3 regions of the Flexivirga sp. genome follow, and region 1 is predicted to be linked to each of the others. Evidence: predicted binding sites of a transcription regulator. Region 1 holds the regulator's gene; each other region holds the start of a gene.
What was found. Region 1 encodes HrcA, which represses chaperone genes, less so after heat shock. Its sites were predicted from a motif close to TTNGCACTCGNNNNNNNCGAGTGCNAA; they were not measured.
Positions count from the first base shown of each region.

Region 2: a site for HrcA is predicted at 1,762-1,788, ahead of ACTHL4_RS01635 (Hsp20/alpha crystallin family protein). Genes of this name have one in related genera too.
Region 3: a site for HrcA is predicted at 2,037-2,063, ahead of groES (co-chaperone GroES). Genes of this name have one in related genera too.

Region 1 is NZ_JBQCGS010000057.1:8,183-13,612, reverse strand. Features, by position in the region: gene ACTHL4_RS09565 (ArsR/SmtB family transcription factor) at 1-296, shown strand, start outside; gene ACTHL4_RS09560 (16S rRNA (uracil(1498)-N(3))-methyltransferase) at 297-1,034, opposite strand; gene dnaJ (molecular chaperone DnaJ) at 1,041-2,168, opposite strand; gene hrcA (heat-inducible transcriptional repressor HrcA) at 2,202-3,227, opposite strand; gene ACTHL4_RS09545 (DUF3097 domain-containing protein) at 3,340-4,218, shown strand; gene ACTHL4_RS09540 (NUDIX hydrolase) at 4,229-5,122, shown strand; gene nadA (quinolinate synthase NadA) at 5,244-5,430, shown strand, end outside.
Region 2 is NZ_JBQCGS010000012.1:4,608-10,037, reverse strand. Features, by position in the region: gene ACTHL4_RS01645 (FAD-binding dehydrogenase) at 1-1,199, shown strand, start outside; gene ACTHL4_RS01640 (NUDIX hydrolase) at 1,199-1,699, shown strand; gene ACTHL4_RS01635 (Hsp20/alpha crystallin family protein) at 1,866-2,339, shown strand; gene ACTHL4_RS01630 (hypothetical protein) at 2,481-2,846, shown strand; gene ACTHL4_RS01625 (hypothetical protein) at 2,903-3,322, shown strand; gene ACTHL4_RS01620 (hypothetical protein) at 3,330-4,424, opposite strand; gene ACTHL4_RS01615 (bacterial proteasome activator family protein) at 4,508-5,074, opposite strand; gene ACTHL4_RS01610 (NAD(P)H-quinone oxidoreductase) at 5,126-5,430, opposite strand, start outside.
Region 3 is NZ_JBQCGS010000045.1:25,329-30,758, forward strand. Features, by position in the region: gene groL (chaperonin GroEL) at 1-1,490, opposite strand, end outside; gene groES (co-chaperone GroES) at 1,584-1,880, opposite strand; partial or broken gene ACTHL4_RS07635 (ribose-phosphate diphosphokinase) at 2,129-3,111, opposite strand; gene ACTHL4_RS07640 (potassium channel family protein) at 3,153-3,842, opposite strand; gene ACTHL4_RS07645 (TrkH family potassium uptake protein) at 3,832-5,160, opposite strand; gene ACTHL4_RS07650 (THUMP-like domain-containing protein) at 5,222-5,430, shown strand, end outside.

The sequences.
Region 1 (5,430 bases):
CGGTCCCGGCCGATCGCTTCGAGCTCGGGCCCGGAGCGCAGGACCACCTGGCGTCCTGGGGCGTGGATCTCGCGGCGGTCGAGGCCCTGAACCGGCCGACGCTGCGCTTCTGCCTGGACTGGACGGAGCAGCGCGAGCACCTGGCCGGCGCGCTCGGTGCGGCCATCCTGTCCGCCGCGCGGGACCGTGCCTGGGTCTGCGACGGTCCGCGCCCGCGCGAACTCGCGCTGACCTCGGCCGGCGCGGCCGGCTTCGCGCGGCTGGCGCCGGCGATCTCGCAGGAGTTGGCCGGCTGATCACCAGCGGCTGCGGGCCAACAGGACCGCGAGCGCTGTCGGGCCGGCGTTGGACGCACGCAGCACCGTCGGCCCGAGGCGTATGGCGCGAGCGCCGACCGCCTCGAACGCCGTCAGTTCGTCGGGGCTGATCCCGCCCTCAGGCCCGACCACGACGACGACTTCTCCTGCAGGCACGTCGAATTCGCCGATCGCGACGTCCGCCTCCTCGTGGAGTATGACGACGGCGTCGGCATCCTGCAGGCGTGCCGGTGCGCTCCGGCTGGTCACCAGCGGCTCGACGTCCGGCACGGTCGGGCGGCGTGACTGTTTGCTGGCCGAGACGACCAGTGATTCCCATTTCGCGTGCGCCTTGTCCGCTTTGGCGCCGCGCCACTGAACGATGCTGCGATCGGCCTGCCACGGGATGACCGCGTCCACGCCGAGCTCGGTCGAAGCCTCGACGGCTTGCTCGTCACGGCCACCCTTGGCCAGCGCCTGCATGAGCACGAAACGGGTTGCCGGACGGTGGGATTCGCGAAGAGTCGCGATCTGCACGGTCAAGCCGTTCCGGGCTGCGGCGACGATCGGGCCCTCGGCGACCCGGCCCGATCCGTCCGCCACCTGCACGGTCTCGCCGACCGCCAGGCGGCTGACCACCACGGCGTGCCGTGCCTCGTCACCGCTGACCGTGACGGTGCCGCCGACGGCGGCTGCATGCAGCGCACCGACGGTCGCGAAGAAGAGGCGTGCGGTCACCGGCGGCTACTTGGCCTGGAAGGCGTCCCGCAGTTTGCCGAACAGCCCCTTCTCGACCCGGCCGAAGCGCGCCTCCGGGCGCTCCTCGCCACGCTCCTTGGCCAGCAGCCGCAACAGCTCCTCCTGCTGCGGGTCGAGTTTGGTGGGCACCCGCACATTGGCGTGGACCAGCAGGTCCCCGCGGACCTGCGAGCGCAGGTGCGTCACCCCGAGACCGCGCAGCGTGATGACGTCACCCGGCTGGGTGCCCTGCGGGATCTCGACATCACGCTCGCCGTCGAAGGTGTCCAGCGGCAGCGCGGTGCCGAGCGCTGCAGCGGTCATCGGCAGTTCGACCGAACAGTGCAGGTCGTCGCCGCGTCGCTGGAAGGTCGGGTGCTTGCGCACCCGCACCTCGACGTAGAGGTCACCCGCTGGGCCGCCGGCGGAGCCGACCTCGCCCTCACCGGTCAACTGGATGCGGGTGCCGGTGTCGACGCCGGCCGGCACCTTGACGGTGATGGTCCGCCGGTCACGCACCCGGCCCTCGCCGGAGCAATTGAAGCAGGGGTCGTCGATGATCTCGCCGTAACCGCGGCACGCCTGGCAGGGCCGGGTGGTCATCACCTGGCCGAGGAAGGACCGCTGCACCTCCTGCACCTGGCCGCTGCCATGGCAGATGTCGCAGGTGTGCTTGCCGGTGCCCGGCCGCGCCCCGTCACCGTGGCACACCGAGCAGGTGACCGCCGTGTCGAAGGTCAACTCCTCCGCACCACCGAAAACCGCTGTGCCCAGGTCGATCTCGACCGCGATGAGAGCATCCTGGCCGCGCTGCGTGCGCGAACGCGGGCCGCCTTGGGCGGCGCCGGAACCGCCGAAGAACGCGTCCATGATGTCGGAGAACGAGAAGCCCTGGCCGTAGCCCGCGCCGCCACCGGCCGTCGCGTAGGGATCGTTGCCCATGTCGTAGGCACGCCGCTTCTCGGCGTCGCCGAGGACGTCATACGCCTGCGCGACCTTCTTGAACTGATCGGAAGCCTCCTCGGACGGGTTGACGTCCGGGTGCAGCTTGCGGGCCAGTTTGCGGTAGGCCCGCTTGATCTCTTCCGGACTCGCGTTCTGCGCGACGCCCAGGTCGCCGTAGTAGTCGTTCACGAAGCTCCTTCGAGCTGTTGGTGCGGTTCGAGGTCAGTTTTCCAGGATGTCGGCGACGTAGCGTGCGACCGCACGCACCGCCGCCATGGTCGAGGGATAGTCCATGCGGGTCGGACCGAGGACGCCCAGGCTCGCCAGGCTTCCCGCGTCATATGCCGTGGTCACGATCGACGTGCCGGTGAGGCCGCTGATGGCGTTCTCGGTGCCGATGCGGACCGCCACGCCCTCGGTCGGCTCGATGCCCTCCTGCGTCAACAACCGCAGCAGTACGACGTGTTCCTCCAGGGCGTCCAGCAGCGGCCCGAGGGAGAGCGCGAAGTCGCTGGAGCGCACCAGGTTGGCGGTGCCACCCAGCACGACGCGGTCCTCGCGCTCCTCCGCCAGAGCGGCGGCCACCGCTTCGACCACGGTCACGCGGGCATCCGACGAGTCCTCGGCCAGACCTGCGGCCCAGTCCCGCAACGCGCCGGCCGCCACCGCGCGACGCAGGCCGGCGCTTCTGTCGTTGAGGCCGGCCCGCAACTGATGGATCAGCTCGTCGGATTCCGCCTCGGTCATCGTCCGGCCCAGGTCGATGACGCGCTGCTCGACCTGACCGGTCGACAGGATCACGATGAGGCTGAGGCGGTCCGCCGAGCGCGGCACCAGCTCCACGTGCCGGACCTTGGCGGCATTCAACGAGGGGTACTGCACCACTGCCGCCTGCCCGGTCAGTGACGACAGCAGCCGCACGGTGCGCGAGATCACGTCGTCCAGATCCACCGACCGCACCAGGAACGCCTCGATGGCATTGCGTTCGGCCCGGGAGAGCGGCTTGATCTGGCTGAGCTTGTCGACATACAGCCGGTAACCGGCGTCGGTGGGGATGCGGCCGGCGGAGGTGTGCGGCGCGGCGATCAGCCCGTCCTCCTCCAGCGCGGCCATGTCGTTGCGCACGGTGGCCGCACTGACCCCCAGCTGGTGACGCTCCAGCAGCGCTTTGGAACCGACCGGTTCGGAGGTCGACACGTAGTCCTGCACGATCGCTCGCAGCACCTGCAGCCTGCGCTCGTCGCTCATGACCGGTCACCTCCTCACTCGCCCGGGCCCTACGTCTGGCACTCAGGTATGTCGAGTGCCAAGTCTACTTGCCTCCCGCAAGCGAGCCGAATCCCCGACTACGCTTCCCGGCGTGACGGACAGATATGGCACCGACGTGCTCGCGGGTGACTGGCGCAAGCCGCCACGGGGACGTTCGACGCAGATTCCCGCCGAACCCGGACTGGTCGTGGAGGAGGTCCAAACCGGCTGGTGCGGTGCCGTCGTGTCGGTCGAGAAGTCCGGCGGCATGCGGGTCGTGCACCTGGAGGACCGGCACGGCCGCAGCCGCGCCTTCCCGATGGGTCCGGGTTTCCTCATCGACGGCAAACCGGTCGAGCTGGTGGCCGCCGCCTCGCGCTCGGACGCGGCCGCGCTGCAGGCAGCCCGGGACGCCGCAGCGCGCACCGCCAGCGGTTCGCGTGCGGTCACCGATGCGACGGCGCGGGTCGCGCGCGGGTCGCGCATCTTCGTCGAGGGCAAGCACGACGCCGAGCTCGTGGAGAAGGTCTGGGGCGCGGACCTTCGCATCGAAGGCGTCGTGGTCGAGATGCTGAACGGCGTCGACGACCTGCGCGCGGTCATCCGCGAGTTCGGCCCGACCCCCGAGCGCCGGATGGGCGTCCTGGTGGATCACCTGGTCCCGGGTACCAAGGAGGCCCGGATCGTGGCCGACGCCCTCGCCATACCCGAGGCACGCCAGGATGTCCTGGTGCTCGGCCACCCGTATGTCGACGTGTGGCAGTCCGTGCGTCCGGAGCGGCTCGGCTGGAAGCAGTGGCCCGTCATACCGCGCGGGACCTCCTGGAAGCACGGCGTCCTGGCCGAACTCGGCTGGCCGCACGCGAGCCAGGCCGATGTCGCGAACGGCTGGAAGCGCATCCTCGGCACGGTCCGCAGCTACACCGATCTGCAGCCCGAGCTGCTCGGTCGGGTCGAGGAACTCATCGACTTCGTCACGGCCGTTGCATGAGAGCCGGCGGATGAAGCTCGAGGCGGAGCTCGTCGCCGTCGTACTGGCCGTCGACGCCGGCCGGCCCTGGGTCCTCGCGACCGGTGAACCACCCGCGTTGCCGGCCGGACCGTTGACCGCGGGACAGGACTCGTTGCAGGCCGGAGTTCGCAAGTTCGCCCGCGGCCGCAGCGGATTCGATCTGGGGTATGTCGAGCAGCTCTACACGTTCGCCGACCTCGGCCGGTCCAGCGACGACCGGCGCACGGTCTCGATCTCCTATCTGGGACTCACCCGTGCGTCGATCGCGGGCAGCGTGCGCCCGACCGATTGGTCACCGCTGTACGACCTGCTGCCGTGGGAGGATCGGCGGCATCTGGGCGACGACCGCACCGACCGCCTCGGCGAGGAGCTTGAGCGGGCGCTGCGCCGCTGGTGCGGTGAGTCCACCGAACGCCTCGACCGTTGCCGCTTCCTGTTCGGCTACGACGACACACCCTGGCGTCCGGACCTGGCGCTGCAGCGCTACGAACTTCTCTGGGAAGCCGGCCTGGTCGCCGAATCCCCTGCCGCCGGACGCATCTCCGCACTCACCGCAGGTCCGATGCTGCACGACCACCGCCGCATCCTGGCGACCGGCCTCTCCCGGATCCGGGCCAAGCTGCAATACCGGCCGGTGGTCTTCGAGCTGATGCCGGCGACGTTCACCCTGCTCGCCCTGCAGGAGACCGTGGAGGCCGTCGCCGGCCAGCACGTGCACAAGCAGAACTTCCGCCGCGCCGTCGAGGTCCAGCACGAGCTCGTCGAACCCACCGGTGACGTCTCGCACGAGACCGGCGGACGCCCCGCCAAGCTCTACCGTTTCCGCGGCTCGGTCCGCGAGGAACGTGCTCAGGTCGGCACCAAGCTGCCGCTGCCTCGGTAGGCCGCCAACCGGACGGCCGCCGGTTCGGAACTCCGGGCTCCGTCCCTTCTGACGATGCCGCACCGGTGTTATGCTCAGTCTCAGCATTTACTCATTGTGAGCATTACCAAGCTGAGGAGCAATGGTGAGCATCAGCGAGTTGTCCTACGACCACGCGGCGGCATACGAGAACGTGCGGCAGGTGATCCCCGAGGTCGAGTGGGCCATGTATGCCGACGACATCGAGGCGATCCACCGGCTCAAGCGCGAGCAGGATGCGGTGATCCTGGCGCACAACTACATGACACCGGAGGTCTTCCACGGCGTCG
Region 2 (5,430 bases), on a different contig from region 1:
CGGCCCTCGCCGCGGCCGAGACCGGTCAGGTGCGCTTCCTGCATCGTCACCGGGTCGACGAACTGGTCCGCACCGGCTCCGCGATCACCGGGGTGCGTGGCCGGATCCTCGCAGATGACAACGCCGCTCGCGGTGAGCAGTCGTCCCGCGATGAGGTCGGTGACTTCGAGCTGACCGCCCAGGCGGTGATCGTCAGCAGCGGCGGCATCGGCGGCAACCACGAGATGGTGCGCAACTGGTGGCCGCAGCGGCTGGGCACTGCCCCGCGGGAGATGATCACCGGCGTGCCCGCGTACGTCGACGGCCGGATGATCGACATCGCGGAGCGGGCCGGCGCACGCACGGTGAACCGGGATCGGATGTGGCACTACGTCGAGGGCATCCGCAACTGGGCTCCGGTGTGGCCGCAGCACGCGATCCGCATCCTGCCCGGGCCCTCGCCGATGTGGTTCGACGCGTTGGGGCGGCGACTGCCGCACCCGTACCTGCCCGGTTTCGACACGCTGGGCACCCTGCGCTACCTGCGGACCCGGCCCGAGCTGGCGCCATACGATCACTCGTGGTTCGTGGTGACGCAGAAGATCATCGAGAAGGAGTTCGCGCTGTCCGGCTCCGAGCAGAACCCCGACATTACGAACAAGGACCTCAAGTTGCTCGCGTCCCGAGTGCGCAAGGGTGCACCCGGACCGGTCGAGGCGTTCAAGCGCAACGGCACGGATTTCGTTGTCGCGGACGACATCTCGACGCTCGTCGATCGGATGAACGCGCTGACACCGGAGCCGCTGCTGGATGCTGCGACGGTGCAGCGACAGATCGTCGAGCGTGACCGGGAGGTCGCGAACCCGTTCACCAAGGATGCGCAGTTGACCGCCATACACGGCGCGCGGCGCTATCGCGGCGACCGGCTGATCCGGGTCGCCAAACCGCACCGGATCCTCGATCCGGCTGCAGGTCCACTGATCGGGGTCAAGTTGCACGTGCTGACCCGGAAATCGTTGGGAGGCTTGCAGACCGACCTGCAGTCCCGGGTGCTGGGTCCCACCGGTGAACCGATCGAGGGCCTCTTCGCCGCCGGCGAGGCGGCCGGCTTCGGCGGCGGCGGCGTGCACGGCTACAACTCGCTGGAGGGCACCTTCCTCGGCGGGTGCATCTTCTCCGGTCGCTCGGCGGGCCGCGCCGCTGCCGCGCAGGTCGGCTGATGCCGTCGACAGAGGTCGGGCCGCTGCGGCGGCTGGCACTACGGATCTTCCGCCTGACGCCGGCGACGCTGTCCTGGCCGTTCGTGCGGCTTGTGTCGCCGACCTTCACCGTCGGTGCGGTGGCACTCATCGAGTATGACGGCCGGCTGCTCGCCCTGCGGCAGAGTCATCGGCGCGGCCTGAGCCTGCCCGGTGGGCTGGTGGAGAAGGGCGAACACCCGGCCCAGAGCGTCACGCGTGAAGTGATGGAGGAGACGGGCCTGCGGATCGACCCCGGTGACGTCGTCGCGACCACGTTCGAGACGACGCTGCGGCACATCGACGTCCTCTTCCGGGTGCGGTGCGACAGCGAACCGGCGGTCGACGTGGGCAGCGAGGCTACGTCGTACGAATGGCTGGCGCTGGACGACTGGACCGACATCGACCGGTCGACCGAACGGGTGCTGCACGCCGTGCGGGCGGCCCACGGCGAGCCCCGGCTCGGCTCGCTGCTCGGCTGACCGGCCGACCGACCGGTCGGTTCAGGACGCCGAAACGACCCGAAAAAAGTGCCCTCGTTGATCTGGCACTCTCGGGCAGAGAGTGCTAATTTCTGCTCTGTAGGAATTCGTGGTCGGTTGCCTCCGGGTGATCGGTAGGCAACCTTGGATCTTGTGGGAGGTTGCTATGCGCTCTGACTCGTTCTCTGACTTCGATGCTCTCGCCCGCAATCTGCTGGGCATGCGTGCCGGCTCGGCCCGGTCCCCGCAGTTCATGCCGATCGACCTGTACCGCGTGGACGAGAACTACGTGCTGCACGCCGACCTGCCCGGCATGGACCCCGGCAGCATCGACGTCAATGTCGACCGAGGGGTGCTCACGCTGACCGCGCATCGGACGCCGCCGCCCGAGAACGACGTGCGATGGCTGACCAGCGAACGTTTCGCCGGTGTCTACCGGCGCCAGATCACCCTCGGCGACGACATCGACACCGAACGGATCGCCGCCAGCTACGACAACGGTGTGCTCAATCTGACCATCCCGTTGCACGAGCGTGCCAAGCCACGGCAGATCCGTGTCGCGCACGGCCAGGACAGTGGCCAGAAGCTGGTGACGAGCACGTCGGAGCAGTCCCGGACCGCGACGGAAGGAGGCGAATGAGTAGAGACGACACAGTGATCCTTGGGTAGTTCAGGTGGCCGGGCGCGACTCGGCACGGGCGTCACGGCCCGCATCTCATCCTCTCGTTCATGTCGTCCGAGTTCGCCCGGCCACCGCCGTTCTCCGCAGCAAGGTGCTCTCATGTCCACACCCATCAATACGCCCACGAGCGAAGGTCAGCTCGGCGGAGCGGACCTGCGCTCGCTGACGATCCGGGAGCTGGTCGCCGAACTCACACGGATCGAGGACCGCCTCAACAACGCACGCGCCGCGGCCCGCTACCACCCGAGCCCCGAAACCGCGCGCCTGGAACGTCGGATGCGGGCCATCTGCACGCATCTGCGCGCACGTCGGAGCGCTTCTCGGGCCGGCGACCACCCGCCTGCCGACGCCGACGAGGCGGATCTGATCGAGCAGTCGATGCCGGTCGACGCCGACCCCGACGAGGAATACCCGCACCAGGACGAATCGCCGCTGCCGGAGGCACGCCCCCCCCGTCCGACCTGACGGCCACACCGGGGGGCTGCGCGCCGAGGGGAGGGACTGCTGGAACAGTCATCGGTATGACGAAGGAACGGTCGCGGAGTTTCGGCCGGGCGGCCGCGGCATACGAGAAGCACCGACCGGAGTACCCGGACGAGATCGTGCACCTCGTCCGGGAGTATGCCGCGCGTCCGATCCGGTCAGCCCTGGAACTCGGAGCCGGCACGGGTAAGCCGGTCGACACCTCGACGGACGGAATGCATTGGCCGGCAACGGAGCTCGTGGGTGATGCCCGGTTCGTTGACCTGCGCGAGACCGTCCTGGAACAACGATTGACCTTCGCCAGGGCCGACTGGATCGGCTACCTGTCGACCGTGTCGGCATACCTCGTGCTGAGCGAGGAGGACCGGGCGGCCGCCTTCGCCGCCATTGGCGACGTGTTGCCGGACGCGGTCGATGTGCACGCCGACGTCACGCTGCACCTCGCCCGTCGCGTGTGAGGGCGGCTCAGATGGCGTAGGGATAGATCCCGAGCATGTATGCCCCGAACCACGCGCTGGTCAGGGTCGTCGCGACGCCGACCGTGATCTGGGTGGTGCGGGACCGTTGCGCGAGCGCCAGCGCGATCGGGACGAGCACCACGAAGGCCGGCAGCAGCAGCCGGACGCGGGAGTTCATCAGCCCGGTCGACAGCAGCACGGTGGCTGCGGCCAGCGTGCCGTAAACGCTGATCTGCCAAGGCAATCGGGTGACGAAGGCGAGGGCGATCAATACCGCGGTCGCCACGATCACCCACGCCGTGACCACGTCGCCCGCCGTCTGGTTGGTGGACAACGTGTCGACCAGATAGCGCACGGTGGCAGCGCCGGCGTCGAACCGGGTGCCCCAGCCGTTGCTCTGGATCCGGAACCACCCCATCGGTGAGCCGGCACGGATGCCGACGAACACCATCCAGCCCAGCCAGCCCAGGGGTGCGAGCGCCGCGCCCACCCACGGCCGCCAGCCGTCCCGTCGGTGCGCGAATGCGGCGATCACCAGGACCGCGATCAACGCGACCGCGGTGGTGCGCGTCAGACCCGCGCACACGGTGAGCAGTCCCGCTGTCAGCCAACGCTTTTCGAGGATCATCCACAGCGCCCAGCCGGCGAAGGCGCAGTAGATCGCCTCGGTGTAGGCCATCGTGAGCACGACACTCATCGGGGTCGAGGCGAAGAGCACCGCCATGATCTGCCCGGCCCGGTCACCGCGCGCCTCGTCGGCGGGCCACCGGCGCAGTGCGCACCATCGGCCGATCCGGTATGCCGCCACCGTCGCGGCCGCTCCGGCGACCAGGCTGGTCAGGATGGCCGCGGCATACGTGCTGATGCCCGGAAACGCGTCGACGGCCCGGACGAACATCGGGTAGCCGGGAAAGAAGGCGTAGGCGGTGTCGGCGGTCTGCTCACCGTGAGCGTCGGTGAGGTTCGCTGGCAGGTCGTTGTAGCCGTGGTGTGCGAGCGCCAGCATCCATTGCCCGTCCCAGGCCGCGAGCATGTCGTGCAGGGATTTGCCGTTGCGGTTGCCGACATACTGCAGCCACCCGGCGCCGATGGCGCGCACCACGACGAAGACGGCGGCACCGGTCAGCCACGACCGCCCGGCCGGCGTGTGCGCCCACCGCGCACGTGCCGCCGGCGGGGAGCTGCTCAGAGGTACTGCCCCGTTGGCCCCGTCGGTCCATCGGCGGGGCCCGGGTGCGTGCCCTGACCGGGCGGTAGGCCGCGCCGCATCGCCTGCAGCTGGGCTTGGGCCGCCATCTGTTGCGCCACGATCGCGGTCTGTATGCCGTGGAAGAGCCCCTCGAGCCAGCCGACCAGCTGCGCCTGGGCGATCCGCAGTTCCGCGTCGCTCGGCGCGTCGTCGGTGAAGGGCAGCGCGATGCGCTCCAACTCCTCGACCAGCTCCGGCGCCAGGCCTTCCTTCAACTCACCGATGGAGCGGTGATGTATGTCGGCCAGGCGTCGCCTGCCCGCCTCGTCCAACGGCGCGTTGCGGACCTCTTCGAGCAACTGCTTGATCATCGAGCCGATGCGCATGACCTTCGCCGGCTGCTCGACCAGATCCGCGGGGTTCTCCTCCGCGGGCGATGCGGTCTGCTCGTCATCGGCCTCGTCACCACTGGGTGGCGTTGCGACACCCATGCCGTCCTGCGTCACGACGACGATCCGCTGCTGGTCCTCCGGGCTGTCCTGGTTGTGCTCGTCAGGCGTCATACCGTCCATCCTGTCAAATGCGGCCGGTTCGGCTGGTCGTTGCGTGGCTGATCATGCGGTGAGCAGCAGCTTGCCGATGTGTTGCGACTCGGCGAGCGCCCGGTGTGCGTCGGCGGCCCGCTCCAGCGGCATGGTCTCCTGCACGACCGGGCGCACGGCGCCGCTGTCGATCAGGGGCCAGACGTGCTCGCGAACGCTCGCGACCACCCGCGCCTTGTCCGCACGGTCGCGCGCACGCAGACCGGTGGCGATGACCGATCCGCGCTTGGCCAGCAGGGCGGCGATATCGAGCTCGCCCGTGCGGCCGCCCTGCATGCCGATGATGTCCAGGCGGCCGTCCGGCGCCAGCGCCTCGA
Region 3 (5,430 bases), on a different contig from region 1:
GTGACCTTCACCGGGTCGATGACGCCCTGCTTGATCAGGTCGCCGTACTCGCCGGTGGCGGCGTTGAGGCCGCTGCCCACCGGCTGCTCCTGCACGCGGGCCACGGCGACGTAGCCCTCCAGGCCGGCGTTCTCGGCGATCCAGCGCAGCGGCTCGACGGTGGCCTTGGCGATGAGCGCGGCACCGGTGGCCTCGTCACCTTCCAGGTCCAGCTTCTGCACGACGCTCGAGGCGTGCACCAGGGCCGAGCCACCGCCGGCGACGATGCCCTCCTCGATGGCCGCGCGGGTCGCCGAGATGGCGTCCTCGATGCGGTGCTTCTTCTCCTTGAGCTCCACCTCGGTGTGGGCGCCGACCTGGATGACGCAGACACCGCCGGCCAGCTTGGCCAGGCGCTCCTGCAGCTTCTCGCGGTCCCAGTCGGAGTCGGTGCGCTCGATCTCCGCCTTGAGCTCCTTGACGCGGCCACCGACGGCCTCGGCGTCGCCCTGACCGTCGACGATCGTGGCGGTGTCCTTGGTGACGACGACCCGACGGGCCTGACCCAGCATGTCCAGGTCGACCTGGTCTAGCTTGAGGCCGACCTCCTCGGCAATGACCTGACCACCGGTGAGGATGGCGATGTCCTGCAGCATGGCCTTGCGGCGGTCGCCGAAGCCCGGCGCCTTCACCGCGACGACGTTGAAGGTGCCGCGGATCTTGTTGACCACCAGGGTGGACAGTGCCTCGCCGTCGATGTCCTCGGCGATGATCAGCAGCGGCTTGCCGGCCTGGACGACCTTCTCCAGCAGCGGCAGGACGTCGGCGATCGCCGAGATCTTGCCCTGGTTGATCAGCACGTAGGCGTCCTCGAGGACGGCCTCCATGCGCTCGGTGTCGGTGACGAAGTAGGGAGAGATGTAGCCCTTGTCGAACTGCATGCCCTCGGTGAATTCCAGCGCGGTCTCGGCGGTGGAGGACTCCTCGACGGTGATGACACCGTCCTTGCCGACCTTGTCGAAGGCCTCGGCGATCAGGCCGCCGATCGTCTGGTCCTGCGCGGACAGAGCGGCGACCTGGGAGATCTCTTCCTTGCCCTCCAGCTCGCGAGCGTCGGCGAGCAGCTGCTCGCTGATCGCGTCGACGGCCTTGTCGATGCCGCGCTTGAGCGCGGCCGGGCCGGCGCCCGCGGCGACGTTGCGCAGGCCCTCGCGGACCATGGCCTGGGCCAGCACGGTCGCGGTGGTGGTGCCGTCACCGGCGATGTCGTTGGTCTTGGTGGCGACTTCCTTCGCCAGCTGCGCGCCGAGGTTCTCGTAGGAGTCCTCCAGCTCGACCTCACGGGCGATGGTCACGCCATCGTTGGTGATGGTCGGGGCGCCCCACTTCTTGTCGATGACGACGTTGCGGCCCTTGGGACCGAGCGTCACCTTGACGGCGTTGGCGAGGGCGTCGACGCCCCGCTCGAGCGCCTTGCGCGCGGAGTCGTTGAACTCCAGTTCCTTTGCCATGGTTGGCCTTTCGTCTATCGGGGAGCGTATGACGATGCCCTAGCCCTACCTGATGGCGGGCTAGGGCGCGTCATACGCACAATGCGTGGGGTCTTACTTCTGGACGACTGCGAGGACGTCGCGGGCCGAGAGGATGAGCAGCTCCTCACCGGAGTACTTCACCTCGGTGCCGCCGTACTTGGAGTAGATGACGCGGTCGCCGACAGCGACGTCCAGCGGAACGCGCTGACCGTTGTCGTCGATGCGGCCGGGACCGATGGCCAGGACCTCGCCCTCCTGGGGCTTCTCCTTGGCGGTGTCCGGGATGACCAGGCCGGAGGCGGTGGTCTGCTCGGCCTCGACGGACTTGACGACGATGCGGTCCTCGAGCGGCTTGATGTTCACCGACACGGTGTGACCTTCCTGTTCAGGGGCCCGACAAACGGGCCGTGGTTGCGTGCCCTGGATCCAGTGCTCGTCACGTCGTGGGCGCCGTCGCGGGGGTCGACCACGAAATGCGGTTGGCACTGTCCCAGGTAGAGTGCCAGCACTGAATCTATGCGTTCGTTAGCACTCATGCAACTCGAGTGCCAAATGTCGTCACGACGGCTTCACCACGCCTTCACGACGGCTTCACGATGAGCCCGCGCGACGTCGGCTCAGCCGAACGGCAGCGTCGCGGCGGGCGGCGCGTGCGATGGATCGACACCGTCGAACAGGCTGCTGACCGACTCACCGGCATGGATCCGGGCGATCGCCTCGGCGAACAACTCCGCGACCGAACGCACTTGCAGTTGCGGCCAGTTCGCCGGTGTCGGCACCGTGTCGGTGGTGACGACCTGACGGATCAGCGGATGCCCGGACAGCCGCTCCACCGCCGGGCCGACGAAGAGCCCGTGGGTGCAGGCGATGTCCGCGGAGGTACAGCCGCGCTCCCCCAGCCGGTCCAGCAGCTCCACGACGGACCCGCCCGTCGAGATCTCGTCGTCGAGCACGATGGCTCGCTTGCCGTCGACGTCGCCGACGATGGTGTCGATGACGACCTGTCGTCCGAGATGCGCTTCTTGGACCCGGCCGCCACCGGCAGGCCGAGCAGCCGGGCGAACTGCTGCGCCGTCTTGGCGTTGCCGAAGTCCGGCGACACGATCACCGCGTCGCTCAGGTCGTCACCGGCGCGGAAGTGTTGCGCCAGCTCCCCGATCGCGGTCAGGTGGTCGACCGGCGTGGAAAAGAAGCCGTGCACCTGCGGTGCGTGCAACGCCATGGTGATCACCCGGTGCACCCCGGCCGCGGCGAGCAGGTCGGCCACCAGCCGGCCGCCCAGCGAGATCCGCGAGGCGTCCTTCTTGTCCGAGCGGGCGTAGGCGAAATAGGGAATGACGGCGGTGATGCGCTCGGCCGACGCGCCGCGCGCGGCGTCGATCATCAGCAGCAGCTCCATCAGGTGGTCCTGCGTCGGCGGCACCAACGGCTGGACCAGGTAGACGTCGCGTTGGCGGCAGTTGGCGAGCAACTGGGCCTGCAGGCAGTCGTTGCTGAAGCGCTTCAGCTCGACATACGACCGCGGCACCCCGAGGTGGGTGCAGATGCTGTCGGCGAGGGCGGGGTGGGCTGATCCGGAGAAGACGACGATCTCGCGCACGGGCGGCCTTCCATGGGACGGATGCGGTTCGCAGTTCGACTCTACTGACCAGATGCCCGCCCGGAGAACTGCTGGAGCCGCTCGGTCGAACCGGTGATCACCAGCTGATCGCCCTTGCCGATGACCGTCTCCGGCCGGGCGTCCGCGAACGCCTCGCCGGGATGCTTCACGGCCACGACCGTGACGCCGTACTTGCCGCGCAGGTTGAGCTCGGCGAGCGTCTTGTCCGCGAACTTGGCCGAGCACGCCATCCGACCGATGCCGAAGCCGCTCTCCAGCTCGAAGTAGTCGGTCAGCGAGCCGACCAGCAGCCGCCCGATGCGGGCGCCCATCTCGCGCTCGGGCAGCACGACATGGTGGGCGCCGATCCGTTGCAGGATGCGCGCGTGCTGCTTGGTCATCGCCTTGGCCCAGATGCTCGGCACGCCGAGGTCGGCAAGGTTGGCGGTGGTCAGGATGCTGGCCTCCAGGTTGGAACCGATGGCCACGACGGCTCGCTCGAAGTCCCCGGCGCCGATCTGCCGCAGTGCCTCGATGTCGGTGGTGTCGGCCTGGACGACGTGGGTGAACTCGTCGGACCAGCGCTGCACCAGCTCCAGGGAGTGGTCGACCGCCTCGACGTCCCAGTCCTGTTCGGTGAGGGTCGCCGCGACCGCGGTGCCGAACCTGCCGAGGCCGATGACCAGCACGCTGTGCTCGTCCAGCGCGGCGTGACGCCGTTTAGCCGACAATGGGGAACTCCTCCGGTAGTTGGTAGCGCCGCTTGCTGCGGCGCATGGCCAGTGCCGTGCCGACAGTCATCGTGCCGACTCGGCCGATGAACATCAACGCGATCAGCACGAAGTGCGCCGCCTCCGGCAGCAGGCCGGTGAGGCCGGTGGACAGCCCGGTGGTGGAAAACGCCGAGATCGTCTCGAACAGCACCAGCTGCATCGGTTGCTTGCTGAGCGTCAGGATGACGATCATTCCGACCATGACGGTGCCGACACCGAGCAGCGCCACCGTGAGCGCCTGCCGCTGCACCGCCGTCGGTATGGCGCGGCGGCCCACCCGGGCCTGCGGCTCGCCGCGGACCTCGGAGATGATCACGGCGCCGAGCAGGAAGAAGGTCGACACCTTGATGCCGCCGGAGGTGCCGGCGCTGCCGCCGCCGATGAACATCAGCACATAGTTGATCGCCATCGTCTCCGGGCGCACCTGGGTGTAATCGACCGTGTTGAAGCCGGCCGTGCGGGGGAAGACGGCACCGCCGATGGAGTTCCACAAAGTATCGGTGAAGCCCAGCGGACCCAGGGTCGCCGGATTGTGCGACTCGAAGGCCAGGAACGCCGCCAGGCCGACGAGGAAGAGGATCACCGAGCCGTAGACCGTCAACCGCGTGTGCATCGACCACTGCTTGGGCCGGCGCCGGCGCATCAGCTCGAACCACACCGGGTAGCCGAGTCCGCCGATGAAGACGCCGCCGCACAGCATCGCCAGCACCCACGGGTCGCCCGCGAACTTCGCCGCACCCTGCGTGTACAGCGTGAAACCGGCGTTGTTCACGGCAGACACGGCGTGGAAGACGCCCTCCCACGCTGCCCGGCCGGTGCTCTCGCCATACGAGAACCGCAGCCGCAGCGTCAGCAGCACCGCCAACAGCGCCTCGAGCAACAGATAGAACCGCACGATGACCCGGATCATCGACCGTGCATGGGCCGGCGAGTCGGTGTGCGAGTCCGCCTGGGCGGCAAGCGTGCCCTCGATGCCCATCCGCCCGTGCAGCAACTGCAGCAACCGTGCGGACAGGGTGACGATCCCGAGGCCGCCGGCCTGGACCAGCAGCAGGATCACCACGTGACCCACGGGATTCCAATAGGTGGCCACGTCGACCGGCGACATACCGGTGATGCAGGTGGCGCTGGCCGCGGTGAACAGCGCCGTGCCGAACGCGGCCTTCCCCTCCCCCGACGTGGTGAACGGCAACGCCAGCAGCAGGGTGCCGATCGTCACCGTGATCGCGTAGAAGACGACAACCGTCCGCGCCGGACCGAATCGAAGCCGCTTCATGCGGGACACTTAACCGCATGAGAGGTGTGCACGGTGCCCCGACCGCGCGGAGTGATGCCCGGTGACGCCCGCCCTGCTGGCCCGGTTGGTCAGTGGCGAGGGCGCGGCTCTGCTGGCGTCCCTGCCGCCGTATGACGAGGCGGCCGCGTTCACGCTGGCCGACCGGCTGCGGGCCGAGGGTTTCGATGCCGACCTGGTCGCTGCGGCGCTGACCCAGTCCCGGCTGCGGGCGCGCGGCGAGCGCAAGTTCGGCACTGCGGCGCACGGCAT